2 regions of the Embleya sp. AB8 genome follow, and region 1 is predicted to be linked to the other one. Evidence: predicted binding sites of a transcription regulator. Region 1 holds the regulator's gene; the other holds the start of a gene.

Region 1 (14,432 bases):
CAACGTCGAGTTCTACACCGGGATCGGCACCACGCTGGACATGCCGGTCATGCTCGCGCCGGTGCCGGACGTGGTGGACTTCTCGAACAAGAAGGTGCTGATCGCGGACGACGTCGCCGACACCGGCAAGACGCTGCTCCTGGTCCGGGACTTCTGTGAGGGCAATGTCGCCGAGGTGCGCTGCGCCGTCGTGTACGAGAAGCCGCAGTCGCTGGTGAAGTGCGAGTACGTGTGGAAGCACACCGACGACTGGATCAACTTCCCGTGGTCGGTACAGCCGCCCGTGGTCACCCGCCAGGGCCAGATCCTCGACGCCTGACCGAAGCCCGCACCGGAACCTCGCTGCACCGGAACCTCGCTGCACCGGAACCTCGCCGCGCCGGCACGCTCACCGTGCCTGTGTGCTGAACCGCATCAACGCGCCCAATACGTCCACCGCCCCCGGCAGGCCCCGCTCGATCGGATCCGGCGGCACCGCCCACCGGGTCCGCCCGCCGCACGCGGTGGACGAGGGCGGGGCCGGTACGAAGTGGCCCACCGCGTGGTGCCGGACGTCGAACCGGGCCGTGTCGTTGTGGTCGACCGTGTACCAGTACAGGTTCCGCGCGCCCGGATCGACCAGGAACAACAGCCGCTCGCCGGGCAGATGCAACACCGGGCCCAGCGGCAGCCCGAGCACCTCCAACTGGCGGATCGCCGCGTAGCCGACCTGCGCCGGCGCGTCCAGGACGTCGAACTCCAGGCCGCTCGCGAGCAGGACCGTATACGGCTTCCCGCTCCACCACTCCCACACGTCGTCGGTGGATCGGGTGGCCCGGGTCAGCCCGGGTTCCGCGGCGGGGTGGGCGCCGGGGTCGGGGCATTCGGCGTCGCCGCACGAACATCGGCCGTCTTCGACGTAGGCACCGGGCAGGACGGGCCAACCCCGATCCACGACGTAGAAGAGGGCGGCAGCCTGGAGCGCAGCCCGGGTGCGTTGCCGCACAAGCATGTCCGTTCCGTTCCTCACCGCCGCGATCACGGCGAATGTCGTGCGCGGACAGGTGTACTCCTACGAGTAGACCGCCCGAAACGGTTGCCGAACAGATCCGCAACGCGGCCCGGCCGTGCCGCTTATGGTCCACTCGGTCCACTGCCGGCACGCTTTGCCGATGGCCTGACCCGGCGTCAGCACAATCCGCCGAACCACGACGCGCCCGACCACGACCGCGCCCGGGGCCGGCGACACCCGCCGACCCCTCGCCACGAGCCACCCGCGCCCCGCGCCACGCAGGACCCGCGCCACGCACGACCCGAACTACGAGGCCAGCGGCAACTTCAGCACCAGCAACAACGCGATCAACTCGACCGCCACGCAGCCCAACGCCTTCGGCCACGCCAGTTCGTGCACCCGCATCATCAACATCGTCAACAACCACGCGGTAAGTGCGAACGACGCGAGGCCGATGCCGGTCACGATCGGGTTCTTGTCCGGCGCGAACAATGACACCAGCAGCCGTGGCGCGTCCGCGATCCAGACCACGATCATCGACAACGTGATGAACGGCGTCGGCGAGCCGTTGCCGCCGAACTGCGTCGCGAGCGCGTGCGACACCAGGCCGAGCAACGCGCAGAACGCGGGCACCATCACGATCACCATGCCCAGCGCGGGCACGCTCGTGCTCAGCGTCGAGTTGACGATCTCCTTGCGCGACGCGTCGTTGGCCAGCACCGCGAGCGCGCCGCCGAGCGCGGAGATGAGCAGCGCCGGCCACCACACCGCCTGGTCGCGGACCTCGTCCATGGTGCGCAGCGGGCGCAGCGTGAGCCCGCTCAGCACCTCCTGCCAGCGCAGGAACCGCGGCGGGGCGGAGTACTGCGGCGGTTGGTAGCGCGGCTCCTGAGGCTGCACCGCCGGGGTGACCGAGGTGTACTCCTCGGGCGGTGCGCCGTAGATGTACAGACTCGTCTCGTCCGGCAACGACAGCGGCCCGTAGTTCGGCTCACCCGAACCGGCCGGCCCGCCGGGACCGGACGGCGGCGGCCCGCCCTGACCGCCGTAACCCCCCTGCCCACCCTGCGGCGACGGCGGCGGAGGAGGCGGCGGGACCGACTGCCCATACCCGGGCTGCCCGTGGCCCGGCTGCCCGTACCCCGGTTGCCCGCCGTACTGGCCCGGTTGGCCGCCGTACTGATCACCGTACTGATCGCCGTAAGCCCCGCCGTGCTGAGGTGGGTAACCCTGGCCGGCAGGCGGGGGCTGTTGCCGGTACGGGTCGTAGGGTCCATTGCCAGTCACAACAATGACGGTACCGGCACTCGGACCCCCCGCGTCGCCCCGGGACAGTCGTAATTCGGGCACAAAACCCGACCCGGAAACGGCAATCGCCGCCGACTCCCGAAGGAGCCGACGGCGAGCGCCACAGAGCGCCACAGAGCACCACAGAGCACCACAGAGCGCGACAACCGAGGGGCGATGCCGAGGGGCAGGCCTACTTGGCCCCCGCGTCCTCCAGCACGTCCTCCGCCGCCGGCGGCTCCGGCAGCTTGACCGACTGGAGCAGCAGCTGCGCCACGTCGACCACCTGGAGTTCCTCCTTCGCCTCGCCCGCCTGCTTCTTGGCGTTGATCGAGTCGGTGAACATCACCAGGCAGAACGGGCACGCGGTGGAGACGATGTCCGGCTTCAGGGACAGCGCCTCGTCCATCCGCTCGTTGTTGATCCGCTTGCCGATCCGCTCCTCCATCCACATCCGCGCACCGCCGGCGCCGCAGCAGAAGCCGCGCTCCTTGTGCCGGTGCATCTCCTCGTTCCGCAGGCCCGGCACGCGCGCGATGATCTCGCGCGGCGGCGTGTAGACCTTGTTGTGCCGGCCGAGGTAGCACGGGTCGTGGTAGGTGACCAGGCCGTCCACCGGACCGACCGGGAGCAGCCGGCCCTCGTCCAGGAGGTGCTGCAGCAGCTGGGTGTGGTGGATGACCTCGAAGTGGCCCTCCAGCTGCGGGTATTCGTTGGCCAGCGTGTTGAAGCAGTGCGGGCACGTGGTGACGATGCGCTTCTTCGGCGCGTCCTCGAGGGCCGCGTTCAGCGTCTCGACGTTCTGCGCCGCGAGCATCTGGAAGACCACTTCGGAGCCGAGCCGGCGGGCGGAGTCGCCGGTGCAGGACTCCTCCTTGCCGAGGATCCCGTACTTGACGCCCGCGATGTCCAGCAGTTCGGCGAACGCCTTGGTGGTCTTCTTCGGGCCGTCGGCCAACGCGCCCGCGCAGCCCACCCAGTACAGGTACTCCAGCTCGGCCGGCTCGATGTCCTGGCCGACGATCGGGACCTCGATGCCGGTGGACTTCTTGAGCTCCTTGACCCAGTCGAGCCGGGCCTTGGTGGCCACGCCCCACGGGTTGCCCTTGTTCTCCAGGCCCTTGAGCATCGTCGCCGCCTCGGACGGGAACGCGCTCTCGATCAGCACCTGGTAGCGGCGCATGTCGACGATGTGGTCCACGTGCTCGATGTCCACCGGGCACTGCTCGACACACGCGCCGCACGTGGTGCACGACCACAACACGTCCGGGTCGATCACGCCGTTTTCTTCCGCGGTGCCGATCAGCGGACGCTCCGCCTCGGCGAGCGCCGCGGCCGGGACCTTGGCCAGCTGCTCGGGGGTGGCCTTCTCGTTGCCCTCGTCGTCCTTGCCGCCGCCCGCGAGCAGGTAGGGCGCCTTGGCGTAGGCGTGCTCGCGCAGCGACATGATCAGCAGCTTCGGGGACAGCGGCTTGCCGGTGTTCCACGCGGGGCACTGCGACTGGCAGCGGCCGCACTCGGTGCAGGTGGAGAAGTCGAGCAGGCCCTTCCAGGAGAAGTGCTCGACCTGACTGACGCCGAACACCGCGTCGTCGGCCGGGTCCTCGAAGTCGATCGGTGTGCCGCCGGAGGTCATCGGCTGCAGTGCGCCCAAGGCCACCGCGCCGTCCGCGTTGCGCTTGAAGTAGATGTTGAAGAACGCCAGGAACCGGTGCCAGGCGACACCCATGCTCGGGTTGAGCCCGATCGTCACGGCCCATGCGCCGGTGGTGGTGAGCTTGATCATCGCGGTCAGATAGATCAGGTTCTCCAGCGTGGACTCGCTCAGATCCCGGAACGCCAGGCTGAGCGGGTACGACGCGAAGAAGGCCGCCTCGTAGTGGTCCACCCCGATCAGGGCGGCCTCGAGCGCGCGCAGCGTCAGGATCGCGAGGCCGATCACCAGGATCGTCCACTCGACGTAGTACGCCTGCCAGGACACCGAACCGGCGAAGCGCGACTTGCGGCCCATCCGCGAGGGCAGGCTGAACCGGCGGATGATCATCAGCACGACGATGCCGAGGCTGGTGGTCACGGTGATGAACTCGATGAACAGCTCGTACGGCAGCCAGTCCCCGATCAGCGGGAACACCCAGTGCGCGTCGAAGAGCTGGACGATCGCGGTGACGATGGTCAGGCCGAGGGTCAGGAAGCCGACGGCCACGAACCAGTGGGCCACGCCGACGACGCCCCACTTGAGCATTCGGGTATGGCCGAGGAACTCCCGGCCGACGGTCACGGTGCGCTGCGCGGGCTGTCCGGTCCGGCTGCCGTCCGGCTGGCCGATTCGGACGAAGCGGTAGATGTACGCGACGGCGCGCGCCGCGAGCGCGGCGCCGACCACCAGGGTGACCAGCGAGATCACGATCGCTGCGAGCTGCATGGGCGTTCGGCTCCTCCGGTGGGACGTCCCTTCCGGGGCGTGTATCGGCCGACAGCGTACGGCCGTGCGGGCATCTTACCCACTGGTAACTTAACCACTGCTTCGATGATATCCATCACGCCGGAGGCTATCGGCATCGCGGGTTTTGCCCGCTTCGTCCCATGTCCGGCGATCTTGTCGTGTCCGGTGATCCGATCGGCTCGCCAGTTATATGACGCACCGTCAGATCTGTACAGCCGCATGCTGCCATGCCACGGCGCCGGGACCTGAAAGAGGTCCCGGCGCCGTGGGTTTCGCGGTGCTTCGAAGCGCTTCGCCGTGCTTCGAAGCGCTTCGAAACGCTGCCCGCTAGTCGATCACAGCGTCTTGGCCGCCTGCTTCGTCGGCTGCACCACGAGCGTGTCGCCCGCCTCGTCCAGGTCGACAAGCACCGTGTCGCCGTCCGCGATCTCGCCCGCGAGCAGCGCCCGGGCCAGCTTGTCGCCGATCGAGGTCTGGATCAGCCGGCGCAGCGGTCGTGCGCCGTACGCCGGGTCGTAGCCGGTCAGCGCGAGCCACTCGCGGGCCGCGTCGGTCACCGTCAGGGTGATCCGCCGGTCCCTGAGCCTTGCCCCGAGCCGATCGACCTGGAGCCCGACGATGTGCGCCAACTCGTCCGTGCCGAGCGCGTCGAAGAGCACGATGTCGTCCAGCCGGTTGAGGAACTCCGGCTTGAACGAGGTGCGGACCACGTCCATCACCATGTCCTGCTGCTGCTCCCGGGACAACGTCGGGTCGACCAGATACTGCGAGCCCAGGTTCGAGGTCAGGATCAACACCACGTTGCGGAAGTCCACCGTGCGGCCCTGACCGTCGGTCAGCCGCCCGTCGTCGAGCACCTGGAGCAGTACGTCGAACACCTCGGGGTGGGCCTTCTCCACCTCGTCGAGCAACACCACCGAGTACGGCCGGCGGCGGACCGCCTCGGTCAGCTGGCCGCCCTCCTCGTAGCCGACGTAGCCGGGCGGGGCACCGACCAGGCGCGCCACCGAGTGCTTCTCCGCGTACTCCGACATGTCGATCCGCACCATCGCGCGCTCGTCGTCGAAGAGGAAGTCGGCCAGCGACTTGGCCAGTTCGGTCTTGCCCACACCGGTCGGGCCGAGGAACAGGAACGAGCCGGTGGGGCGGTCCGGGTCGGCGATCCCGGACCGGGCCCGGCGGACCGCGTCGGAGACCGTCGCCACCGCCGCCCTCTGGCCGATCAGCCGGCGACCCAGCTCGTCCTCCATCCGCAGCAGCTTGCCGCGCTCGCCCTCGAGCAGGCGCCCTGCGGGGATGCCGGTCCAGGAGGAGACCACGTCGGCCACGTCGTCCGGGCCGACCTCCTCCTTGACCATCGCGGTGCCGTCCGTGCCCCGCTCGCCCTCGGTCGCCGCGGCCTCGGCCAACTCCCGCTCCAGGGTCGGGATCCGGCCGTACATCAGCTTGGAGGCGGTCTCGAAGTCGCCGTCCCGCTGGGCCCGCTCGGCCTCGCCGCGCGCCGCGTCCAGGTTCTCCTTGAGCTCGCCGACCCGGTTCAGCCCGGCCTTCTCCTGCTGCCAGCGCGCGGTCAGCCCGCTGAGCTGCTCCTGCTTGTCCGCGAGGTCCTTGCGCAGCCGCTCAAGGCGCTCCCGGCTGGCCGCGTCGGTCTCCTTGGCCAGCGCCATCTCCTCCATCCGCAGCCGGTCGACCGAACGTTGCAGCTCGTCGATCTCGACGGGGGAGGAGTCGATCTCCATCCGCAGCCGCGACGCCGCCTCGTCGACCAGGTCGATCGCCTTGTCGGGGAGGAAACGTGCGGTGATGTAGCGGTCGGACAGGGTGGCCGCGGCGACCAGCGCCGAGTCGGCGATCTGTACCTTGTGGTGCGCCTCGTAGCGGCTCTTGAGCCCGCGCAGGATCGCGATCGTGTCCTCGACGCTGGGCTCGCCGACGAACACCTGCTGGAAGCGGCGCTCCAGGGCCGGGTCCTTCTCGATGTGCTTGCGGTACTCGTCCAGCGTGGTCGCGCCGACCAGGCGCAACTCGCCGCGCGCCAGCATCGGCTTGAGCATGTTGCCCGCGTCCATCGAACTGTCCCCGGTGGCGCCCGCGCCGACTACGGTGTGCAGCTCGTCGATGAAGGTGACGACCTGGCCGTTGCTGGACTTGATCTCGTTCAGGACCGCCTTCAGGCGCTCCTCGAACTCGCCGCGATACTTGGCGCCGGCGACCATCGCGCCCAGGTCGAGCGCGATCAGCCGCTTGTCGCGCAGCGACTCGGGCACGTCGCCGGCCACGATCCGGCGGGCCAGGCCCTCCACGACGGCGGTCTTGCCGACGCCGGGTTCACCGATCAGTACCGGGTTGTTCTTGGTCCGCCGGGACAACACCTGCACTACCCGGCGGATCTCCGAGTCGCGGCCGATCACCGGGTCGAGCTTGCCGTCGCGGGCCTCCTGGGTCAGGTCCCGGCCGTACTTCTCCAGCGCCTGGTAGGTGCTCTCCGGGTCCTGCGAGGTCACCCGCGCGCTGCCGCGCACCGACTTGAAGGAGTCGAGCAGCGCCTGCGGGGTGGCCCCCGCCTCGCGCAACGCCTCGGCGACCGGACCGGAGCGCCCCGACGCGAGCCCGACCAGCAGGTGTTCCGTGGACACGAACGCGTCGCCGAGCTTGTCGGCCTGCTTCTCCGCCTCGTCCAGCGCCAGCATCGTTTCCCGGCCCAGCTGCGGTGCGGCCACCGTTGAGCCGGACGCGCTCGGGAGGCGGTCGGAAATCTGCGCCGCCGCGACCTTCAGGAGTGGTACGTCCACGCCCGCGGCGCCGAGCAGCGGTACCGCGATTCCCTCGGGCTGTTCGAGCAGGGCGAGCAGCAGATGCGCGGGCTCCACCTGGGGGTGTCCCGCCGCGGCGGCCTTGCGGATGGCGACCGAAAGGGCCTCTTGGGCCTTGGTGGTGAGCTTCTGTGCATCCATGGGAGGTGTGCGACTCCTTCGCTTCGGGCACGCGGTGTCACGGCCATCATCGCGTCCGTGTCGCGCGTATAGCGCACCCGAACGGCTCTTTGACTGTGACAACCACAACTAAGTTGAGTCTATTCCACTCAACCGTGTCCTGCCCGGGATGCCTAGACTGCGGACATGCCAGATGTGTCCGGTGTCCTCGAAACACTCGACGCGCTCGCGGATGCGGCGGTACGGCTCATTCCGGCGGCGCCCGAGGCCGATCGTGTGGTGCTCGGTCTCGCCGGTCCGCCGGGAGCCGGGAAGTCCACCCTCGCCGGTCGCCTGGTGCGCGCGATCGAACAGCGGGTCGGCTCGGGCACCGCCGCCTACGTGCCGCTCGACGGGTTCCACCTCTCGAACGTGCAGCTCAAGCGGATCGGCCGGCTGCATCGCAAGGGCGCGGTGGACACCTTCGACGTGTGGGGCTACGCGACCACCCTGGCGCGGGTGGTGCACGAGGTGGACCGGGACGTATATGTGCCCGACTACGACCGCACGCTGCACGAGCCGGTGGCCGCGCGGCACGTGGTCCGGCCCGGCACCCGGATCGTGGTGACCGAGGGCAACTACCTCGCCCTCGACGCCCCCGGCTGGACCGACGCCTACTGCCTGATGACCGAGGTCTGGTACGTGCACGCCACCGACCGGGTCCGCGACGAGCGGCTGACCAGACGCCAGCGGCGCGGCGGACGCAGCGCCGGCGAGGCGATGGCCTGGGTCGCGGGCAGCGACCGGCCCAACGGCGAACTGGTCAAACGTTCCAAGTCGCGCTGCGCTCGCGTGGTCACGGTGGTCTGGTGAGCACGTGCCGCCGGCGCGGATCGGCCTGCGGCCCGCTGTCCTCAAACGCCGGACGGGCTGAAATCGACCCACCCGGTGATTGCCGGCGCCGACCACCCGCTCACGTGAGCCACCCCGGCGCCGGCACCAGCAGTTCCACGTTGCGGTCCTCGACCCGCCCCCGGCGGCCGTCCACCTTCGGGTCCGGGCGGTTGCGTTCCTGCCAGTCGTTGCCCGCCAATTCGCGGGCCAACGCGGCCAGCGCCTGCGGCGAGTCGAGTTTGCCGCCGTTGGACTCCGGGCCGGCCGAGTCGACGATGGTGCCGAAGATGGAGAGCGTGCCGTTTTTGTTGTCGGCGATCTCCACGATCCGCGCCTGCGATGGCCAGTCGATGTGCGACGCGGTGTTGACCTCCCAGAACCCGCCCCGGACCGCGCTGCCCGCCGGGCGCGGGTAGGGCTTCACGTTGTTGTCGTGGGTGTGTCCGTTCACCCACAACACGACGTTCGGGAAGCGCAGCAGCAGCGCCTGCACCTGCGGGCCCAGGATCCGTGCCGGCTGACCCGCCGGCACGGTCTTGTTCGTCATCGTCTCGATGGTGTGGTGGCTGAACACCACGAACAGCTTGTCCTGGCCGGTGCCCTCGACCACCTTGCCCTGCTCGTCGAGATAGCTGGAACTGCCCTTGACCAACTGGTCCTGAAGCCACCCGAACTGGGTCGGGTCCAGGCAACCCGAGTCCAGGCCATAGGAGTTGACCGTGTCCAGCACCAGACAGCGCACCGGCCCCTGGTCGAACGTGTAGTACGCGGTCGCCGTGTCCAGGTTCTGCTGGGTGAAGCCGTGCCCCCTGGGCAGGCCCGTGGTGTTGAAGTGTTCCCGGATCGTCTCCGCGCGGTCGACCAGCCGGCGATCCGGGTCGGCGGTGACCTTGCGCTTGGGGCCCGCGAGCAGCGCGGCCAGCGCGTCCGGCTTGCCGCTCTGCAGGCTCAGCGCGAGCGCGACGACGGTCTGCCCCGGCGCTATGTCGAGCACCTTCTCGTCGCCGACCGCGACCTTGCTCAGCAGCTCGCTCACCGGCAGATTGCCCTGGACCAGACCGTCGTGGTTGCCGTACGCGGTGTACCAGGGGGTCTTCAGGCCGGTCGCGTCGAACGGCCGGCGGCATGCGTCCAGCAGGCCGGGGACCGTGGGATAGCCGAACTTCGAGCGTGGCAGGTCGTCCGGCTTCCCGGGCGGAGTGCCGTCCGGATGCCAGTAGCGCTCGTGGTAGGCGACCGCATCCATCGGGCCCTCGTACCGGTTCCGGTCGCCCGAGTCCGGGGTGACCTTCTTGCCGCCGTCGAGCACGTCGATGTACCAACGCAGCTCGTTGAACTGGATGTTGTCCGTGTTGTCGCCGGTGCAGACGGTGAAGGCGAGCGGCGCGCCGAGGGCCGGACCCTTGCCGATCCGGTTCAACGACTGCACCATCGCCTCGGCTATCTGCGCGGTCAGCACCTCCTGCGGGCGATACGCCGACTGGAAGGGCAGCACCTTGGCGAACGGCTGGTCCGGGTCGCTGTGCCGGTCCAGGAAGTCCACCCGCGCGGTGGACTGGGAGTCCTGGATGTGGATGTCGGTCAGCTGGGTGAAGGCGACCAGGGCCTGCCGCTTGGCCTTGTCGCCGGCCGCGGCCTCGGGGGCCAGCTCGGTGCGCAGCACGTGCGGCTCACCGGGACCGGCGACGATCTTGCGATAGCCGCCCGCGCCGGGTGGGCCGAGCACGAGCGTGCGTTCGAGGGTGGTGCCGGCCGCGCCCGCCGGGGCGCCGCCGGTCGGCGCGCCCGACTTGGGCGCGTCGCTCGGCGTCTTGTCCGCCTTGCCCTTGTCCTTGCCGTCGTCGGAGCACGCCGCCGCTCCGAGCAGTGCCGCGCTCGCGGCCGAGTACTTCAGGACGTCCCGACGATTCGGCTTCATGCGGCGACCCTACTGACGCGTATTGAGCGGCATCAAGGAACGGTACGCACCGGTTGCGGTAGGCGCACACGAAGCGGGGGCGCGGCCGAAGCCACGCCCCCGCACCCGTCCTGACGAACCGTCAGTCGGTCGATCGGTCCGAACGCCCGCGCCGCGGCTTCCAGACCACCAGCGCGGTGCCCACCTGCGGCCGGACCGGGACCAGGTCGCGCCGGTAGGAGGCGTGTACGGCCGCCTCGCGGCGCGCGCCCGCGTCCGTCGCCTCGTGCAGCGCCTGCTCCAGCTCGGCCACCCGCATGCGCAGCGCGAGCACCTGGTTCTCCAGCTCCAGGATCCGCTTGATCCCGGCCAGATTGATCCCGGCCTCCTGGGAGAGCCGCTGCACCTCGCGCAGTTGCACGATGTCCCGGGCGGAGTAGCGCCGCCCGCGACCGGCCGTGCGGTCCGGCGAGACCAGACCGAGCCGGTCGTACTGTCGCAGCGTCTGCGGATGCAGGCCGGACAGTTGCGCGGCCACCGAGATCACGTAGACCGGGGAGGTCTCGTCGATCTCGAAGCCGCGCCCGCGCCCGCCCATGCCGCCGTCGCCGGTCAAGCCGCCCGGTCGCATGTCATGCTCCCTTCGCCGCGTCCAACAGATCGGCTCGGGGGTCGTGTGTGCCGGTCGCCTCGCGGAACGCCTCCAGCGCCTCGCGCGCCTTGTCGTTCAGGTGTTGAGGGACCGTTACCTCGACGGTGACCAGGAGGTCGCCCCGAGTGCCGTCCTTGCGCGCCGCACCCCGCCCACGAACGCGCAGCGTACGGCCGTTGCCCGTGCCCGCCGGCAGCTTGAGCGTGACCGGTATGCCGCCGAGCGTGGGTACGGTGACGTCCGCCCCGAGCGCGGCCTCCGGGAAGGTGACCGGGACGGTGACGGTGAGGTTGTCGCCCTTGCGTCCGAAGACCGAGTGCGCCTTGACGTGCACGACGACATAGAGGTCGCCGGCCGGTCCGCCGCGCTCGCCGGGCGCGCCCTTGCCCTTGAGCCGGATCCGCTGCCCGTCCTGGACCCCGGCCGGGATCCGGACCTGCATCGTGCGCGAACTCTTGGCCCGACCGCTGCCGTTGCACACGATGCACGGATCGTCCACGAGCAGCCCGCGACCCTTGCAGTCGCGGCACGGCTCGGAGAAGCCGAAGCCGCCCTGCGGGCGGCTGACATTGCCCGAACCCGCGCAGGTGGGACACATCCGCGGCGTGGTGCCCGCCGCCGCGCCGGTGCCGTTGCAGTGCCGACACGGCTCGGAACTGGTCAGCCGGATCGGCACGGTGGCGCCGTCGACCGCGTCCGCGAAGCCGAGGGTGACCTCGGACTCCACGTCCGAGCCGCGCCTGGGCTGCTGCCGGCCGGTCTGTCGGCCGCCGCCGAACAGGCCGCCGAAGATGTCGCCCAGGCCGCCGGTGTTGCCCGCGCCGCCCTGCTGGCCGCCGAAGATGTCGCCGAGGTCGAACGGGAAGCCGCCGGCGCCGCCCTGCCCGCCGCCGCCGGGGCCGCGGAAGCCGCCCCCGCTGCCGAACAGGGTCCGGGCCTCGTCGTACTCCTTGCGCCGTTTGTCGTCGGCGAGCACGTCGTAGGCTTCCGAGATCTCCTTGAAGCGCTCCTCGGCCTTCGTGTCACCCTTGTTCTTGTCCGGGTGGAACTCGACGGCGAGCTTGCGGTACGCCTTCTTGATCTCGGCGGTGCCGGCGTCCTTGGGGACGCCGAGCACCTTGTAGTAGTCCTTCTCCAGGTAGTCCTTCGTACTCATGCGCCCCTCGCCGATCGGGTCGGGGTGCCCTCGTCGTCCGAGCGCCCGTTTCCGGATTCACTCCACCCGCGCATCGGCGTCCCTCCTCTCCGCTTCTCGTCGTCTGGTTCCCGGTGACGGTTCAGCTGCCGGCCGCTTCGCCCGGCTCCTCCGGACCGCCCTCGGCGTCCGCTGTGGGCTCGGCGACCGCCACCCGCGCGGGACGGATGATCCGCTCGCCGACCTGATAGCCGGGCTGGAGGATCTCCACACACGTGGGTTCGGTGACATCGGTCGCGTACGAGTGCAGCAGCGCCTCGTGCACCGTCGGGTCGAACGGGTCGCCCTTGGCGCCGAAGCTCTGCAGCCCCATCTTGGCCACGATCGACTCGAGCGACTCGGCGACCGACTTGAAGCCACCCGACAGTTCGCCGTGGTCCCGGGCCCGACCGATGTCGTCGAGCACCGGGAGCAGTTCGTTCAGCACCTTGATGGCGGCCAGTTCGCCCGCCACGTTGCGGTCGCGCTCGACCCGCTTGCGGTAGTTCGCGTATTCGGCCTGGAGCCGCTGGAGGTCGGCGGTGCGCTCGCCGAGCTGGTTGCGCAGCTCGGCCGCCTCGGCCGCCCCGGGGGCCGGGGCCGCCGCCGCAGCGGCCGCCCCGGTTTCCGGCTTCGACTCCGGGTCCTGGGCGTCGCCCGGGACGGCGCCGTGGTTCGAGCCGTTCGCTTCGGTCACGCAGCACCACCCTTACGGTGGTCCTCGTCGACGATCTCGGCGTCCACGACGTCGTCCTCGGCGGTGTGCCCGGCCGCGCCGCCGGCGGCACCGGCCGCGCCCTCGGCGCCCGGCTGGGTGTTCGCGTACATCGCGGCGCCCAGCTTCTGGCTGGTGGTGCTGACCTTCTCCGCGGCGTCGCGGATCGCGGCCAGGTCCTCGCCCTTGAGCGCGTCCTTGAGTTCGGTCAGCGACGTCTCGACCTCGGTCTTGACGTCGGCCGGCACCTTGTCGCTGTTGTCCTTGATGAACTTCTCGGTGGTGTACACCAGTTGCTCGGCCTGGTTGCGGGTCTCCGCGGCCTCGCGACGCTGGTGGTCCTCCTCCGCGTGCGCCTCCGCCTCGCGCATCATCCGGTCGATGTCGTCCTTCGGCAGGCCCGAGCCGCCGGTGATGGTCATCGACTGCTCCTTGCCCGTGCCCAGGTCCTTCGCGGACACGTGCACGATGCCGTTCGCGTCGATGTCGAAGGTGACCTCGATCTGCGGCAGCCCGCGCGGGGCCGGCGGCAGACCGGTCAGCTCGAACATGCCGAGCTTCTTGTTGTACGCGGCGATCTCGCGCTCACCCTGGAACACCTGGATCTGCACCGACGGCTGGTTGTCCTCGGCCGTGGTGAAGATCTCCGAACGCTTGGTCGGGATCGTGGTGTTGCGCTCGATCAGCTTGGTCATGATGCCGCCCTTGGTCTCGATACCGAGAGACAGCGGCGTCACGTCCAGGAGCAGGACGTCCTTGACCTCACCCTTGAGCACACCGGCCTGAAGAGCGGCGCCGACGGCGACGACCTCGTCCGGGTTGACGCCCTTGTTGGGCTCCTTGCCACCGGTCAGCTCGCGGACCACGTCGGCCACGGCCGGCATCCGGGTCGAGCCGCCGACCAGGACGATGTGGTCGATCGCCGAGAGCGGGATGCCCGCGTCCTCGATGACCTTCTGGAAGGGCACCTTGGTGCGGTCGAGCAGGTCCTGGGTGAGCTGCTGGAACTGGGCGCGGGTGAGCTTCTCGTCCAGGTGCAGCGGGCCCTCGGCCGACGCCGTGATGTAGGGCAGGTTGATCGAGGTCTCCATCGAGGAGGACAGCTCGATCTTGGCCTTCTCCGCCGCCTCGCGCAGGCGCTGGAGGGCCATCTTGTCCTTGGACAGGTCCACGCCGTGCGCGTTCTGGAACTGCTTGACCAGGTGGTCCATGACCCGCTGGTCCCAGTCGTCGCCACCGAGGTGGTTGTCGCCGTTGGTGGCCTTGACCTCCACGACGCCGTCGCCGATCTCCAGGAGCGACACGTCGAAGGTGCCGCCGCCGAGGTCGAAGACGAGGATGGTCTGCTCGTCGGCCTTGTCCAGGCCGTACGCCAGCGCGGCCGCGGTGGGCTCGTTGACGATGCGCAGCACGTTCAGACCGGCGATCTCGCCGGCCTCCTTGGTGGCCTGGCGCTCGGCGTCGTTG
Region 2 (14,432 bases), on a different contig from region 1:
GTCTCCTACCACGACCTGATCACCCTGGCCGTGGCGCTGATCGTGGCGATCGGCCTGTGGGTGCTGTTGCGCTCCACGCGCGCGGGCGTGGCCATGCGCGCCACCGTCGACGACCGCAACCTCGCGGTGCTCAACGGCTCGCGTCCCGAGGTGCCCGGCATGCTGGCCTGGGCGACCGGCACCACGCTGGCCGCGGTCGCGGGCATCCTGATCGCGCCCAAGCTCTCCTTCGCCGCGCTGCCGCTGACCCTGCTGATCGTCAACGCCTACGCGGCGGCGGTGATCGGCCGACTCAAGAGCCTGCCGTGGACCTTCGTCGGCGCGATGATCATCGGGTTGGTCACCGAGTACGGCAAGGGCTACCTCACCGAGACCAGGTTTCCCACCGCGGGCCCCTACCTGTCCGGCCTGACCGACTCGATGCCGGTCCTGGTGTTGTTCGTGGCGATCATGCTGCTGCCCACCTCCCGGCTGCGCGGCCACGCCTCCTCCCGCACCCGGGAGATCGCCCACCAGCCGACCTGGACCGGCTCGCTGGTCTTCGCCGGCCTGGTGATCGCCGGCGCGGTGGTCGCGGCCAACTCGCTCGGCGCGGCGGACCTGTTCGCCAGTACCAAGATGTGGGGCTTCGCGATCATCGGCCTGTCGGTGATCCCGCTGGTCGGCTACGCCGGGAAGATGTCGCTGGCCCAACTGGGCTTCGCGGGCATCGGCGCGATCTGCGTCTCCCACCTGGGCTCCGGCGGCAATCCGCTGGGTCTGCTGTGGGCCGCGCTGATCTGCGCCGGCATCGGTGTGCTCGTCGCGCTGCCCGCGCTGCGCCTGTCCGGGATCTATCTGGCGCTTGCCACCGCCGCGTTCGCGGTGATGCTGGACCGCTGGATCTTCCAACTGCCCGCGTTCACCTGGGGCAGCACCAAAATCGACCTGTTCAACAGCGGCACGCTCAACTTCGAGCGATTCGACTGGCCCGGCATCGACATCTCCTCCGACCGGGCCTACTTCATCTTCGGCGCGGTCTTCTTCGCCCTGTCCTCGCTGGTCGTGGTGTGGATCCGGCGCGGCGAGTTCGGCCGCCGGCTGCTCGCGATGAAGGACAGCCCGGCGGCGTGCGCGACCATCGGGATGAACCACAAGCTGACCACACTCACCGTCTTCGGCCTGTCCGCCGCGATGGCGGGCGTCGGCGGCGGCATCATGGGCGGCGCGCTGGGCACCCTGTCGCCGGTCAACTTCGACTTCACCGCCGGACTCTCGGTGCTGATGCTGATGGTCATCGCGGGCCTGACCTCCCCGGGCGCCGCGCTGTTCGCGGGCATCTTCCTGGGCACCCCGCTGATCACCAACCTCTTCCCCGACTACGCCCAGCTCACCACGATCCTGATCGGCCTCAACGGCATCGCCCTCGGCAAGAACCCCAACGGGTTCATCGCCGCCAAGATCCGCCCCGAGTGGGAGCCGGCGCTGCGCCGACCGGTGATCCTGGCGGGCAGCGCGATCGCCCAACTGGTGCTGGTCGTACTGCGGTTCACCGACGTGCTGAGCAACTGGCCGTTCGTGATCGGCATCCTGCTCGCGGTGATCGCCATCCCGGCCGCGCTCAAGATCGAGCTGATGATCCAGGCGCCGCGCACCGTACAGGAGTTGCCCGAGGGGCTGTCCGAACAGCCCGAGGGCCTGGGCCTGAACGGCGGCCGGTTCCAGGCCGCCGACCTCGAGGCCCTGGACAAGCTGATCGCGCTGCCCGCGCTGCCGACCGTCGCGATGGCCGACACACCGTCACCCACCATGCCTGGAGCGCGCCATGGGGCTTGAGGTCGAGGGCGTCACGGTCCGCTTCGGCGGCCACGTCGCCCTGAACAACGTCAACATCTGGGCCCACGAGGGCAAGGTCACCGGCCTGATCGGCCCCAACGGCGCGGGCAAGACCACCATCTTCAACGTGATCACCGGCCTGCAGCCGCCGTCCTCGGGCCGGGTGCGGATGGACGGGCGCGACGTCAGCCGACTCGCCCCCTACCGCCGGGCCCGCCTCGGCATGGCCCGCACCTTCCAACGCCTGGAACTGTTCGGCTCGTTGACCGTCCGGGAGAACATCCAGATCGCCGCCGCACAGTACCGCCGGCTGCACCGCGGCACCAAGGAGACCCCGCAGGACACCGCCGCCCGGCTGCTGCACCGGCTCGCCCTGACCGAGATCGCCCACGTACGCGCCGACCAACTGCCCACCGGGCAGGGCCGCGTGGTCGAACTGGCCCGCTCGCTGGCGTCGCGGCCCAAGATCCTGCTCCTGGACGAGCCGGCCTCGGGCCAGGACGACGAGGAGACGCGCGGCTTCGGGCAGTTGTTGCGCGAGATCGCCGACGACGGCGTGGCGGTGCTCCTGGTCGAGCACGACATGGACCTGGTGATGAACACCTGCGACGAACTGCACGTGCTTGACTTCGGCAAAAAAATCGCCAACGGTACGTGCGACGAGATTCGCCGCAACGCCGCCGTCCAGGCGGCCTACCTCGGCACCGCCGACGCGGCGGCGGCCGACGAAGTCCTTCAGGAGACCGGATGAGCCTGAATGTGGCCGAGGCCCGACCGGCCGGGGCGCCCGCCGGCGCGCCGCTGCTCGAACTGCGCGGGATCAGCGCCGCGTACGAGCAGGTCGAGGTGCTGCACAAGGTGGACCTCGCGGTGCCCACCGGCAAGGTGATGGCCGTGCTCGGCCCCAACGGCGCCGGCAAGACCACGATGCTCAAGGTGATCACCGGGCTGCACGAGCCCACCGGCGGCGACATCTACCTCGCCGGCCGGTGTGTCACCGGCGCGGCGCCGGTGGACCTGGCCCGGATCGGCCTGTGCAGCATCCCCGAGGGCCGAGGGGTCTTCCCCAATCTCACCGTGTCCGAGAACCTGTGGATGGCGACCTATCGAGGAGTCTCCCGCAAGGAGATCGAGGAGAAGGTCTTCCCGATCTTCCCCCGCCTCAAGGAGCGCCGGAGCCAGGCCGCGGGCACGATGTCGGGCGGCGAACAGCAGATGCTGGCCGTCGCCCGGGCGATCGCCACCAACCCGGCCGTCATCCTGCTCGACGAATTGTCGATGGGCCTCGCGCCCCTCGTCGTCGACCAGTTGTACGACGTGGTCGGCAAGATCGCCGAGACCGGTGTCACCGTGCTCCTGGTCGAGCAGTTCGCGCGCACGGCCCTGGCCGTCGCCGACCTCGCCGCGGTCATGAGCGGTGGCCGGATCCTTCAGGTCGGCACCCCGGACGAGATCGCCGGCGACCTGCACAGCGCGTACCTGGGCGGCTGATCCGATATGGCACTCGGGTACGCATCAACCTCACGGCGACCCACGAGGTGACCACTTAGATGAGTATGAACAGCGTGAACGCCGACGGGCACCCGGCACCACCCGCGGGCCCCGCCGGCCAGTTGCCGACGCATCCGTCGGCCCCACCGCCACCGCCGGGGGCGCCGACGGCCGGACCACCACCGGCGTTCGCCCCGCGCCACGCGGCGATCCCGCCGGTTGCCCAGGACCGGACCCGGCAGTTCACCGCCGACGTCGGCGCGCTCAAACTGCGCGCGCCCAAGTCGATGCTCGACACCCAGCTGATGTGGCTGGGCGTGGGGCTGATGGTGCTCGGGATCGGCATGGGCATCGGCGCCTACGTCATGTCGCACACCACGACGCTGATCCTGACCCAGAACGACGCGATCACCCTGGGCCTGTCCGCGATCCCGGTCTCCCTGCTGGGCTTCGCCCTCTTCATCCGCTACTCGCTGTCCACGTTCATGCGGTTCTGGCTGGCCCGGCTGATCGCCGCCCAGCAAATCCCGCAGCCGGGCCCGGTGGGCGCGGGCGTCGACGCCACGGCGGTGCTGCCCGCCGCGGCGGGACACTGAGTCGCCCGAAGCGCCCGGACATTCGGGGGCGGGGGCTCCTCAACGGGCGGCGCGCGGTGTCATCCTGAACGGGACGGACGCCGCGCGCCGCACCCGTGGAGGGCAACCAGGACATGAGCGACAACCGGCAACCGGCGGACCCCGGCCCGACCGACACCCCCGCGCCCCGGGCCGGCCACCGCCTGCGGCTGATCGCGGCGGTGTGGGTCGCGCTGATGGCGGTCGCGGTCGTGATGATCATCCTGATGTTGCGCAGCTAGTGCCGCGCCGGGGTGAACGTTGCCGGGCGCGGCACTAGACCGCTGTTGCGCAGCTGGACCGCGCGGCAACGGGTGTGTGGCCGGCCCCGATCGGGGCCGGCCACAGGTGTGTTCGCGGCCCGCTCAGATCGCCGGCGGCAGGTCCACCAGCGTGCCCAGCGTGGCCCGGTGCCGATCCGCGGTGCCCAGGAGCAGCGCGCAGGCCATCGCCCGCTTCAGGTACAGGTGCGCCGGATGCTCCCACGTGAAGCCGATCCCGCCGTGCATCTGTACACACTCCTCCGTGGTGCGTACCGCGACCTCGCCGCAGTACGCCTGCGCCAACGCCGTGGCCACCGCCGCGTCCGGCGAATCCTCCGCCAGACACGCCGCCGCGTAGCGTGCCGCGGCCCGCGCGGCGGCCAGGTCCGACCACAGGTCGGCGGCGCGATGGCGCAGCGCCTGGAAGGAGCCGATCGGCCGGCCGAACTGGTGCCGGACCTTCAGATACGCCACCGTCTCGGCCAACGCCTGCTCGGCGACGCCCAGTTGCTCGGACGCCAGCAACGCCGCGCCGTAGCGCACCGCGTGCGTCAGCGCGTGCTCCGCGTGCGCCGGCCCGGCCAGCACCCGCCCGGGTACCTGATCCAGCGTCAACTGCCCCACCGGGCGCGTCGCGTCCAGCGAGGTGACCGCCTGCCGGGACAGGCCCGCCGCGTCCCCCGCCACCAGCGCCAGGTGCGGCTCGCCCGCCACCACCACCGGCACCACCAGCAACTCGGCCCGATCCGCGGCCAACACCCCGGTCACCGCGCCGGTCAGCAGCAGCCCGTCGGGGTCGCCCGGATCCGCCGCGCCGGTCACCGACAGCGGAAAGCCCGCGCCCGGCCAACTCGTCGCGGTCACCGCCAGCGTCCCGGTCCGCGTCCCCTCGCCCAACGCCCGCAGTGCCCGGTCGCGCGCCGCGCCGGCCGGCGCCGCCACCAGGGCCGAGGTGGCCAGCACCGCGCTGGCCAGGAACGGCACCGGCGCCACCGCCCGGCCCAACTCCTCCAACGCCACCGCCACTTCCCGCGCGCCCGCGCCGGCCCCACCGAACTCCGCCGGCACCAGCAGCCCGGCCAGGCCCAGTTCGACCGCCACCGCCTTCCACAGGCCCTCGTCGTAGGCCTGATCGGTGTCGATCCGCGCCAACACGTCGTGCCACGCGCACCGATCCCGCAACAACTCGCGCAGCGTGGCCCGCAGTTCCTCCTCGACCTCGCCGTAAAGCAGCGAGGGAGCGCCTTCTTCGAGAACCCCGGACCCGGTCACCGCGGCATCTCCTTCCACGGCACCTTGGTATCGGTACGCGGCTCGCGCGGCAGGTTCAACACCCGGTCCGCGATCACGTTGCGCAACACCTCGGAGGTGCCGCCCTCGATCGAATTGCCCTTGGCCCGCAGGTAGTAGTAGCCCGGTACCCGCGTACCGAACGCGGCCTGGCCCAGCTCGCTGCGCCGCATCGACCACTCGTCGTAGCCCAGGCCCTCCTCGCCGGCCAACTCCAGCCACAACCGGGTCACGTCCTGGTTCAGCCGGGCGTAGGCGATCTTGGCCGCCGACCCCTCCGGGCCGGGTGTCCCGGCCGCCAACTGCTGCCGGATCCGCTCGTTGGCCAACCGCGCCACCTCGCACTCCACCCAGGCCCGCAACACCCGCTCGTGCAGCCCGGGGGTGCGCAACTCGGGCCGATCCCGCCACATCCGGGCCAGCGCGCCGATCGCGTCCGCCTCACGCGCGGTCGCGGCGCCGCCGATGGCCACCCGCTCGTTCATCAGCGTCGTGTTGGACACGCTCCAGCCCTGGCCCACCTCGCCCGCCCGGTGTGCGTCGGGCACGCGCACATCGGTCAGGAACACCTCGTTGAACTCGGCCTGTCCGGTGGCCTGGCGCAGCGGACGCACCTCCACGCCGGGGGAGGTCATGTCCAGGAAGAAGTAGGTCAGCCCCTGATGCTTGGGCAGATCCGGATCGGTACGGGTGAGCAACATCGCCCAGCGCGCCTTGTGTGCGAGCGAGGTCCACACCTTCTGGCCGTTGACGATCCACTGGCCGCCCTCCTCGCGCACCGCCCGGGTGGCCAGGCCCGCCAGGTCGGAGCCGGCGCCGGGCTCGCTGAACAGCTGGCACCAGATCTCCTCGCCGGTCCACAACGGCCGCAACAACCGGGCCCGCAGTTCGGGATCGGCGTGCGCGACCACGGTGGGCGCGCCCATCCCCAGACCGATCGGATTGCGGTAGCCACTGGCCGCCTTCGCGCCCGCGGCCAGCAACTCGGCCTCCACCACCTGCTGCAGCGCCCGCGAGGCACCCAGTCCGCCGCAGCCTGGGGGGAAGTGCACCCACGCCAGGCCCGCGTCGAAACGCCGGCCGAGGAACTCGGTCGAGGACATCGTGGTCGGATCGTGCGCGGCCACCAGATCGGCCACTCTTCGCCGCAGCCCCGCCGCGTCGAGCCCGTGATCGCCCGTCCCGCCACCGGCTTCCCGGTCGGGATCGCGCCCGCCGTCCAGCTCTCGCACCACAGGTGCCTCCGTCCTTCGTCATGACGCCCTGTCCATCGACGCACGACACACCGTCGACAACCGGACCACCTGGATGCTAGGCGCTGAACTCACCGGTAGGAAGCCCGCGCCCGCGCCCCCAACCGGTGCGCCCAGACGATATGTTCGTCTCCCCGTGTGGGCGCGTACACGCACGGACTCCAGCCGGACCTTCCCGGTTTCCGCGCGTCGCAGGGGGTGTCGTAGCAGCCATGACCGCCGATGACATCGAGGCGGGCCTCGCCGCCGAACTCGGCGCGGACGGGGAGTCGGTCATCGAGGCACTGGACGCCTGGTCGGTGCGCACCCCGACGCGGGTCTTCATCCACTACGGCGAACACGGCCTGGACCTCAGCTACGCCGAGGCCAAACGGGCCACCGACACCATCGCCGGCAACCTTTCCCGGGCCGGCATCCGGCGCGGCGACCGGGTGGTGGTGCGCTGTCGCAGCTCCTACGCCGCCGCGCTGTGGATGTTCGGCATCTGGAAGGCCGGCGGGATCTACTGCCCACTGGACCCGGACACGATCGGCAACCTGCTCGTCGAGCAACTGGAGGCCACCCAGCCGGTACTGGTGGTCACCGAACGTGCGCTGGTGCAGGCGTTGGAGGCGGTCCGACCGTATCTGAACCGGCTGCCCAAACTGACCGTGCACGACGCGGTGGGGCCGCGTCCGCCGCACGGCTACCCCGAGATCGCCTACGCCGAGTTCCTGGCCCGCGCGGTGCCGCCGATGGTGGTGATCGACCCGAACGACGCCGGGATGATCGTGCACACCGCCGGGGTGACCGGCCGGCCCAAGGCGGCCGTGCTGCCGCATCGTTGGCTGGCCTCGTACACACTGCTGCTGCGCCGACTCACCACGCCCGAGGACGTGGTGCACGTGGACCTGCCGCCGCACTCGGTCCAGGGCGCCTTCGCCGGGCTGGCCCGGGCGGCCTGGGCGGGCGCCGGGGTGTCGCTGTGGGACCGGTTCCATCCGGTCGACTTCTGGCGCCGGGTGGCGGTGGCCGGGGCGACCAGCGCGGTCCTGACCGAGACCATGGTCGGCTGGCTTTCGGGTGCGCCCGAGCGGCGCGGCGAGCGCGACAACCCGCTGACCAAGGTCTTGATGCAGCCGCTGCCGCCGACCCACCACACCTTCGCGCGCCGGTACGGGATCGACACCGTGGTGGCCGGCTACGGCCAGGTCGAGACCGGCCTGCCGATCGCCGCCGTACTGGTGGGCACCGACCCGAGCGAGGGCACCCCCGCGCCGCTGCGCCGCGGCCTGGGACCGGCGCAGGTCAAGCAGGTGTGCGAGCGGCTGGGCGTACCGGTCCTGGCCCGCGCCTCGATCGTGCGCAAGGGCTGCCTGGGCGGGCCGCTGCCGTTCGCGCGGGTGGCGATCCTGGACGAGCACGACCGGCCGGTGCCGCGCGGGGTGGTCGGCCACCTGGCGATTCGCCCGCACCTGCCCGGCCTGCTGGTCCAGGAGTACCTGGACGACCCGCTGAGCATCGCCGAGGCCACCCGCAACCTGTGGTTCCACACCGGGGACGCTGCGGTCTTCGACGAGGACGACGGGCTGCTGCACTTCGTCGACCGGGTCGTGGACCGGATCCGGATCCGCGGCGAGAACGTGTCCGCGTACCACATCGAGGACCTGGTCAACCAGCATCCGGACATCGCGTACGGCGCGGTGTTCGGGGTGCCCGCGGACCGTGAGGACGAGGACGAGGTGGTGCTGTACGCCGAGCCGGAGCCCGGCCGCCGGCTCGACCCCGACGAGCTACGCGCGTGGTGCGCGCAGTCGTTGCCCGCGTACATGCGGCCGGCGTACGTACGGATCGTGACCCGGATGCCGCGCACGCCCAACGGGCGGGTGGAGAAGTATCGACTGCGCCGGCACTTCCTGGGCCTGGCGGACCGCCCCGGCCCGGTGGTCCGGGCCGTTGCGGTGCCCACCCCGATGCCGGCACCCATGGCCGCGACCCGGCCGGCCCTGGCGCCGGCGCTGTCCCCGGTGCGGTCCGCGCTGCCCCCGTCGTTGCCACCGGCCCCGGGGCGCTGATCGGCGCGGATAGTCGATCCTGCGGATATGTCCGCTTTCCAGCGGGAAGGCGTCAACACGCACGCGGTTCAGCGGGCGTGGCCATATCCGAGGAGCGGCACCCATGGACAGCACGAAGGGCGTGACGGGATCGATCGCCGAATCCGGCGGGGGCCGGCATCGGCGCAATGGCAAGGGATTCGGCTTCGGCCTGTTGGTCGTGCTCGGCACGGTGTTGGTGCTCGGCGGGATCGTCGGCCTGCTCTACGCGGGCCTGGCCACGCTCACCACGATGGTGCTCTTCGGCTGGTTGTTGCTGATCGGCGGTGTGGTCGGCTTCGTGCAGGCCATCCAGGCCCGCAAGGAGAACGCGTTCTGGCTCGTGGTCGCGGTCTCCGCGCTCAACATCGCGGCGGGCATCGTCTTGTTGCGCCGCCCCGAGGTGGCGGCCCAGGCGCTGACCCTGTTCGTCGCACTGCTCCTGCTCGGCGCGGGCATGTTCCGCATCGTGGGCGGCGTCGCGAGCATGTCCGCCCGGATGATCTGGACCATCGGGGTGGGCGTGGTCGACCTGGTCCTGGGCCTGCTGGTACTGGCCGAATGGCCCAGCAGCAGCCGCTACGCGATCGGCACGTTCATCTCCCTGGCCCTGCTCTTCGACGGCCTGAGCCTGGTCAGCCTGGGCCTGACCGGCCGCCGAATCGTCGACATGGTCCGAGAGGCGGATGCCGTCGGCGAATGGCAAGCCGACCAGGCCCCGACCCGAGAAGGCACCCTCAAGGGCCCGGACGCCGTGACGAAGCGCGACGAGGACGTATAGAAGGCGGACGCAATGCCATACGGCGGACGCAACACCCAACGCCGGCCGGGCTATTTATAGCCCGGCCGGCGTTTGAGGCCACTCGGCCTGTCCGGCGCTTGAGGACAAATCAGCCCGGCCGGCGTTTGAGGCCAAGTAGCCCGTCCGGCGCGTGAGGACGCATCGGCCGCAGGCCGGCCATCAACCGCCGTACGGCCGGCGGCTGCGCATCGACCGGGTCGCCTCCGTCCACCACGCCAACTGATCGAGCATCACCGCGGCGGCGGCGTCGGTGCCCGCGACATCGGTCGGCCGGCCGTCGGTGTCGAACCTCTCCCAGGCCATCGGGAACGCCAGGCCGTCGCGGGTGGTGACCATGTGCTGCTCGGCGAAGACCAGGCGCAGTTGTTCGACCGCGCGCAGGCCGCCGGAGATGCCGCCGTAGGAGACGAAGCCGACCGGCTTGCCCTGCCATTCGCCGCGGAACAGGTCGATCATGTTCTTCAGCCCGGCCGGGAAGCTGTGGTTGTACTCGGGCGTGATCACCACGAACGCGTCGGCGGCGGCGAGCCGGGCGCCGACGGCGCCGACCACGGCGGCCGGCTCGCTGCCCCTAGGTGCCCAGACGTCGGGCAGCCGGTCGTGCGCCAGGTCGATGACGTCCACCTCGAAGTCGCCGTGCTCCTCGGCCTTGGCGGCGAACCAGTTCGATACGACCGGGGCGAACCGGCCCTCGCGGGTGCTGCCGACGATCACGGCGAGGCGGTACGAAGTGGCGGTGGCGGCGGTGGTGTTGTCGGTGTGCGTGCCCATGAGATTCCCCAAGCAGGTGACGAGTCTTCGGTCGGCGCGGGGAGGGGTTCCTCCGGGCGACTGGTGAAGACCGTAGAAGTTCAAGTCAACTTGAGGTCAAGCCCACGCTCGGGGCCGGCTCCCGGCGGCCGGCCGGGCCTTGCCGCGCGCTCCGGGTTACCACGCCTGCGCCGCGTCGTCGCGCGGACCGCCGAGGACGGAGACGGCGGCGACCATGGCGAGCGCCACCGCGCCCGCGCACACCATCACGCCGGCGGGGGACGTGGCGTCGACGGCGCCGCCGCCGAGGAGCGCGCCGGTGGCCAGGGCGAGCTGGAACGAGGAGGTGAACACCACCGTCGCGGCCTCCCGGGCCTGCGGGGCGCAGCGCGCGAACCAGGTCTGCGAGCAGGCCGGAACCGCACCGTAGGCCAGCCCCCAGACCACGAGCAGCCCGATCGCGCCCGCGTCCCGGCGGGCCAGGAGCGGGAACAGCAGGGTGGCGGCGGCGATCAGCCCGGCGCAGGTGACGAAGGTCGCGCGCAGGTGCCGGGCCATCGTCACCCCCGCGACGAAGTTCCCGACGATGCCGGCCACCCCGAAGGTCAGCAGGTAGATCCCGATCAGGCCGCGGTCGACGTGGGTGACCTGCTCCAGGAACGGCGTCACGTAGGTGTACGCCCCGAAGTGCGCGATCACGATCAGACAGGTCGCGACCAGGCCGATCCGGGTCCCGGCGCCGCGCAGCAGCGCACGCAACACCTCGGCGCGGGTCACCCGGTGCGCGGGCAGCGGCGGGAGCAGTACGAGCAGGGCAGCCGACACGGCCAGCGCGAGTACGCCCATGACCACGAACGAGGCGCGCCAGCCGATGTGTTCGCCCAACTGTGTACCGGCCGGCAGGCCGAGGACGGAACCGGCCGGTACGGCGGCGAAGATCACCGCGGTCGCCGTACCCACCGCCGCCGGGCGGACCAGGCGCGGCGCCAGGCCGGCCCCGATCGACCAGAACCCGCCGATGACGACGCCGACCAGGGACCGGGCCACCAACACCACCCAGAACGCCGGCGCGATCGCCGCCAGGAAGTTCGCCACCGCCAGCAACACGATCAACGCGACCAGCATGGTCCGCCGGTCGAGCCGCCCGGTGGACACCGTCACCACCGGCGCGCAGACCGCCGCCAGGACCCCCGGCACGGTCATCAACCACCCGGCGGTCCCGTCCGAGACCGCGAACGTGTTCCCGATCGGGGTGAGCAACCCGATCGGCAGGATCTCGGTGGTCACGATCGCGAAGATCCCCAGGAACAGACACCCGACCGCCGGCCAGTACTCCCGAGCCCGCCCCTCCCGCCGCTGCTCCTCGATCGACGACGATCCGGCCGCGCACGCGTCGGCTCCGGTGATAACGGACATGACGTCCCTTTCGGCGGTGTGGGTGAGCCCCCGACCAACGGGGCGTCCCCAGTACAACCGCCCACCCGGGACCCGGTCTGGCGGTATCCCGCCGTCAACGTTCAGGTCGACTTCACCCTTCGCCCCTCCACCCGCCGCCGACTCCATCCCTCCCGCCCCCTGCCTCGGGCGACTCCACCCCGCCCGCTTCCGGGTGGCTTCGCCCCGTCCGCTTCCGGGCGGCTCCGCCCCTTCCGCCCCGGGCGGCGGCTCCGCCTCTGTCGGCCTCCCAGCGGCTCTGCCCCTCCCGCCCCCGCCCCGGGTGGCTTCGCACCCCGCGCCCCTGCCCCGGGTGGCTTCGCGCCCCGCGCCCCTGCCCCGGGTGGCTTCGCGCCCTCCGCCCCGCCCGGGGTGGCTTCGCACCCCGCGCCCGCGCCCGGGGTGGCTTCCTCTCCGTCGGCCTCCTCGCGGCTTCGCCCAGGGCGAACACGGATCGGGGAGGGGCGGGGAACAAAGAGGGGCTCTTGTTTCTTGAGTCGATACAGCGCAAGTTTTTCGACCGTGGCTACTTGAGGGGTATGACATGAGCGAGACCATCGGGACGCTGACCCTGCCGGTTCTTCCGCTGGACGACGTGGTCGTCCTCCCCGGCATGGTGGTCCCGCTCGAACTCGACGACGCGGAGACCCGTGCCGCGGTGGATGCCGCCCGGGCCGCCGCGGGGCGGTCCGGAGGACCCGGTATCCGTAGTGAGAGCAAGGCGCGGGTGCTGCTTGTTCCGCGTGACGACGGGCAATACCCGGCGGTCGGCACGCTCGGGGTGATCGAGCAGGTCGGTCGGCTGCCCGGGGGTGAGTCGGTCGTGGTGGTGCGCGGTGAGGGCCGGGTGCGGATCGGCACCGGTACCACCGGGCCCGGCGCCGCGCTGTGGGTCGAGGCGACCCGGGTGCCGGACGTCGAGGCGGACGAGCAGATCCACGAACTGGCCCGGGAGTACAAGGCCCTGGTCACCACCGTGCTCGGCAAGCGCGGCGCCTGGCAGGTGGTGGACCACGTACAGGCCCTGGAGGACCCCAGCGACCTGGCGGACAACTCCGGCTACGCCCCCTACCTGACGCTGCAGCAGAAGATAGACGTGCTGCAGACCGTGGATGTACGCGAACGGCTGACCAAGGTGGTCGGCTGGACCCGCGACCACCTGGCCGAGCTGGATGTCGCGGAGACGATCCGCAAGGACGTCCAGGAGGGCATGGACAAGCAGCAGCGCGAATTCCTGCTCAAGCAGCAGCTGGCCGCGGTGCGCAAGGAGCTCAACGAGCTCAACGGCACCCCGGACAGCGAGGAGGAGGACTACCGGGCCCGGGTCGAGGCGGCGAACCTGCCGGAGAAGGTGCTGGCGGCGGCGCTCAAGGAGGTCGACAAGCTGGAGCACGCCTCCGACGCGTCGCCCGAGGGCGGCTGGATCCGTACCTGGCTGGACACCGTCCTGGAAATGCCGTGGAACGAGCGCAGCGAGGACGCGTACGACATCGCCGAGGCACGCGCGATCCTGGACGCGGACCACTCCGGTCTGGTCGACGTCAAGGAGCGCATCGTCGAATACCTGGCGGTCCGCAAGCGCCGTGAGGAGCGCGGTCTGGGCGTGGTCGGCGGTCGGCGCTCCGGCGCGGTACTCGCCCTGGTCGGCCCGCCCGGTGTGGGCAAGACCTCGCTCGGCGAGTCGGTGGCGCGCGCGATGGGCCGTTCGTTCGTCCGGGTCGCGCTCGGCGGGGTGCGGGACGAGGCGGAGATCCGCGGTCACCGGCGCACCTACGTCGGCGCGCTGCCGGGTCGGATCGTGCGGGCGATCAAGGAGGCGGGCAGCATGAATCCCGTCGTCCTGCTCGACGAGATCGACAAGGTCGGCTCGGACTACCGCGGCGACCCGACGGCGGCCCTCCTGGAGGTGCTCGACCCGGCCCAGAACCACACCTTCCGCGACCACTACCTCGAGGTCGAACTCGACCTGTCCGACGTGGTGTTCCTGGCCACGGCCAACGTCCTGGAGACCATCCCCGAGCCGCTGCTCGACCGGATGGAACTGGTCCGGCTCGACGGCTACACCGAGGACGAGAAAGTGGTCATCGCCCGGGATCACCTGATCAAGCGTCAGCTCGACAAGGCGGGCCTGGACGAGAGTGAGGTCTCCTTCACCGAGGAGGCGCTGCGGCTGCTGGCGGGCGAGTACACCCGCGAGGCGGGGGTGCGGACCCTGGAGCGCTCGATCGCCCGGGTGTTGCGCAAGGTCGCGGCCGGACAGGCGCTGGACGCGGACGCACACCCGCTGCCGATCGTGGTCGACGCGGGCGACCTGCGCGACTACCTCGGCCGGCCCCGGCACACCCCGGAGTCGCTGCTGAGCAAGGCCGAACAGCGCACGGCGGTGCCGGGCGTGGCCACCGGGCTCGCGGTCACCGGCGCGGGTGGCGACGTGCTCTACATCGAGGCGTCGCTCGCCGACGCCGAGACGGGTGGTACGGGACTGACCCTGACCGGCCAACTCGGCGACGTGATGAAGGAGTCGGCGCAGATCGCGCTGTCCTACCTGCGCTCGCGCGGGGCGGAGCTGGAGGTGCCGGTGGGTGACCTCAAGGACCGCGGCGTGCACATCCACGTGCCCGCCGGCGCGGTCCCCAAGGACGGCCCGA

The links. The regulator HspR, encoded in region 1, represses chaperone genes until heat shock. The targets are predictions, from matches to a motif close to TTGAGNNNNNNNNNCTCAA.
Positions count from the first base shown of each region.
Region 2: the regulator HspR is predicted to act here: its motif matches at 12,277-12,295, upstream of lon (endopeptidase La).

Region 1 covers NZ_JBMHHY010000002.1:131,154-145,585, reverse strand. The annotation lists gene ABIA38_RS03595 (phosphoribosyltransferase) at 1-319, shown strand, start outside; gene ABIA38_RS03590 (bifunctional DNA primase/polymerase) at 389-991, opposite strand; gene ABIA38_RS03585 (Yip1 family protein) at 1,298-2,278, opposite strand; gene ABIA38_RS03580 ((Fe-S)-binding protein) at 2,472-4,700, opposite strand; gene clpB (ATP-dependent chaperone ClpB) at 5,057-7,675, opposite strand; gene ABIA38_RS03570 (nucleoside/nucleotide kinase family protein) at 7,841-8,506, shown strand; gene ABIA38_RS03565 (TIGR03767 family metallophosphoesterase) at 8,607-10,445, opposite strand; gene ABIA38_RS03560 (heat shock protein transcriptional repressor HspR) at 10,567-11,055, opposite strand; gene dnaJ (molecular chaperone DnaJ) at 11,057-12,232, opposite strand; gene grpE (nucleotide exchange factor GrpE) at 12,354-12,947, opposite strand; gene dnaK (molecular chaperone DnaK) at 12,944-14,432, opposite strand, start outside.
Region 2 covers NZ_JBMHHY010000009.1:80,856-95,287, forward strand. The annotation lists gene ABIA38_RS14710 (ABC transporter permease subunit) at 1-1,815, shown strand, start outside; gene ABIA38_RS14715 (ABC transporter ATP-binding protein) at 1,805-2,566, shown strand; gene ABIA38_RS14720 (ABC transporter ATP-binding protein) at 2,563-3,306, shown strand; gene ABIA38_RS14725 (hypothetical protein) at 3,366-3,902, shown strand; gene ABIA38_RS14730 (hypothetical protein) at 4,016-4,162, shown strand; gene ABIA38_RS14735 (acyl-CoA dehydrogenase family protein) at 4,286-5,455, opposite strand; gene ABIA38_RS14740 (acyl-CoA dehydrogenase family protein) at 5,452-6,696, opposite strand; gene ABIA38_RS14745 (AMP-binding protein) at 6,939-8,780, shown strand; gene ABIA38_RS14750 (HdeD family acid-resistance protein) at 8,884-9,579, shown strand; gene ABIA38_RS14755 (NADPH-dependent FMN reductase) at 9,760-10,371, opposite strand; gene ABIA38_RS14760 (MFS transporter) at 10,528-11,766, opposite strand; gene lon (endopeptidase La) at 12,329-14,432, shown strand, end outside.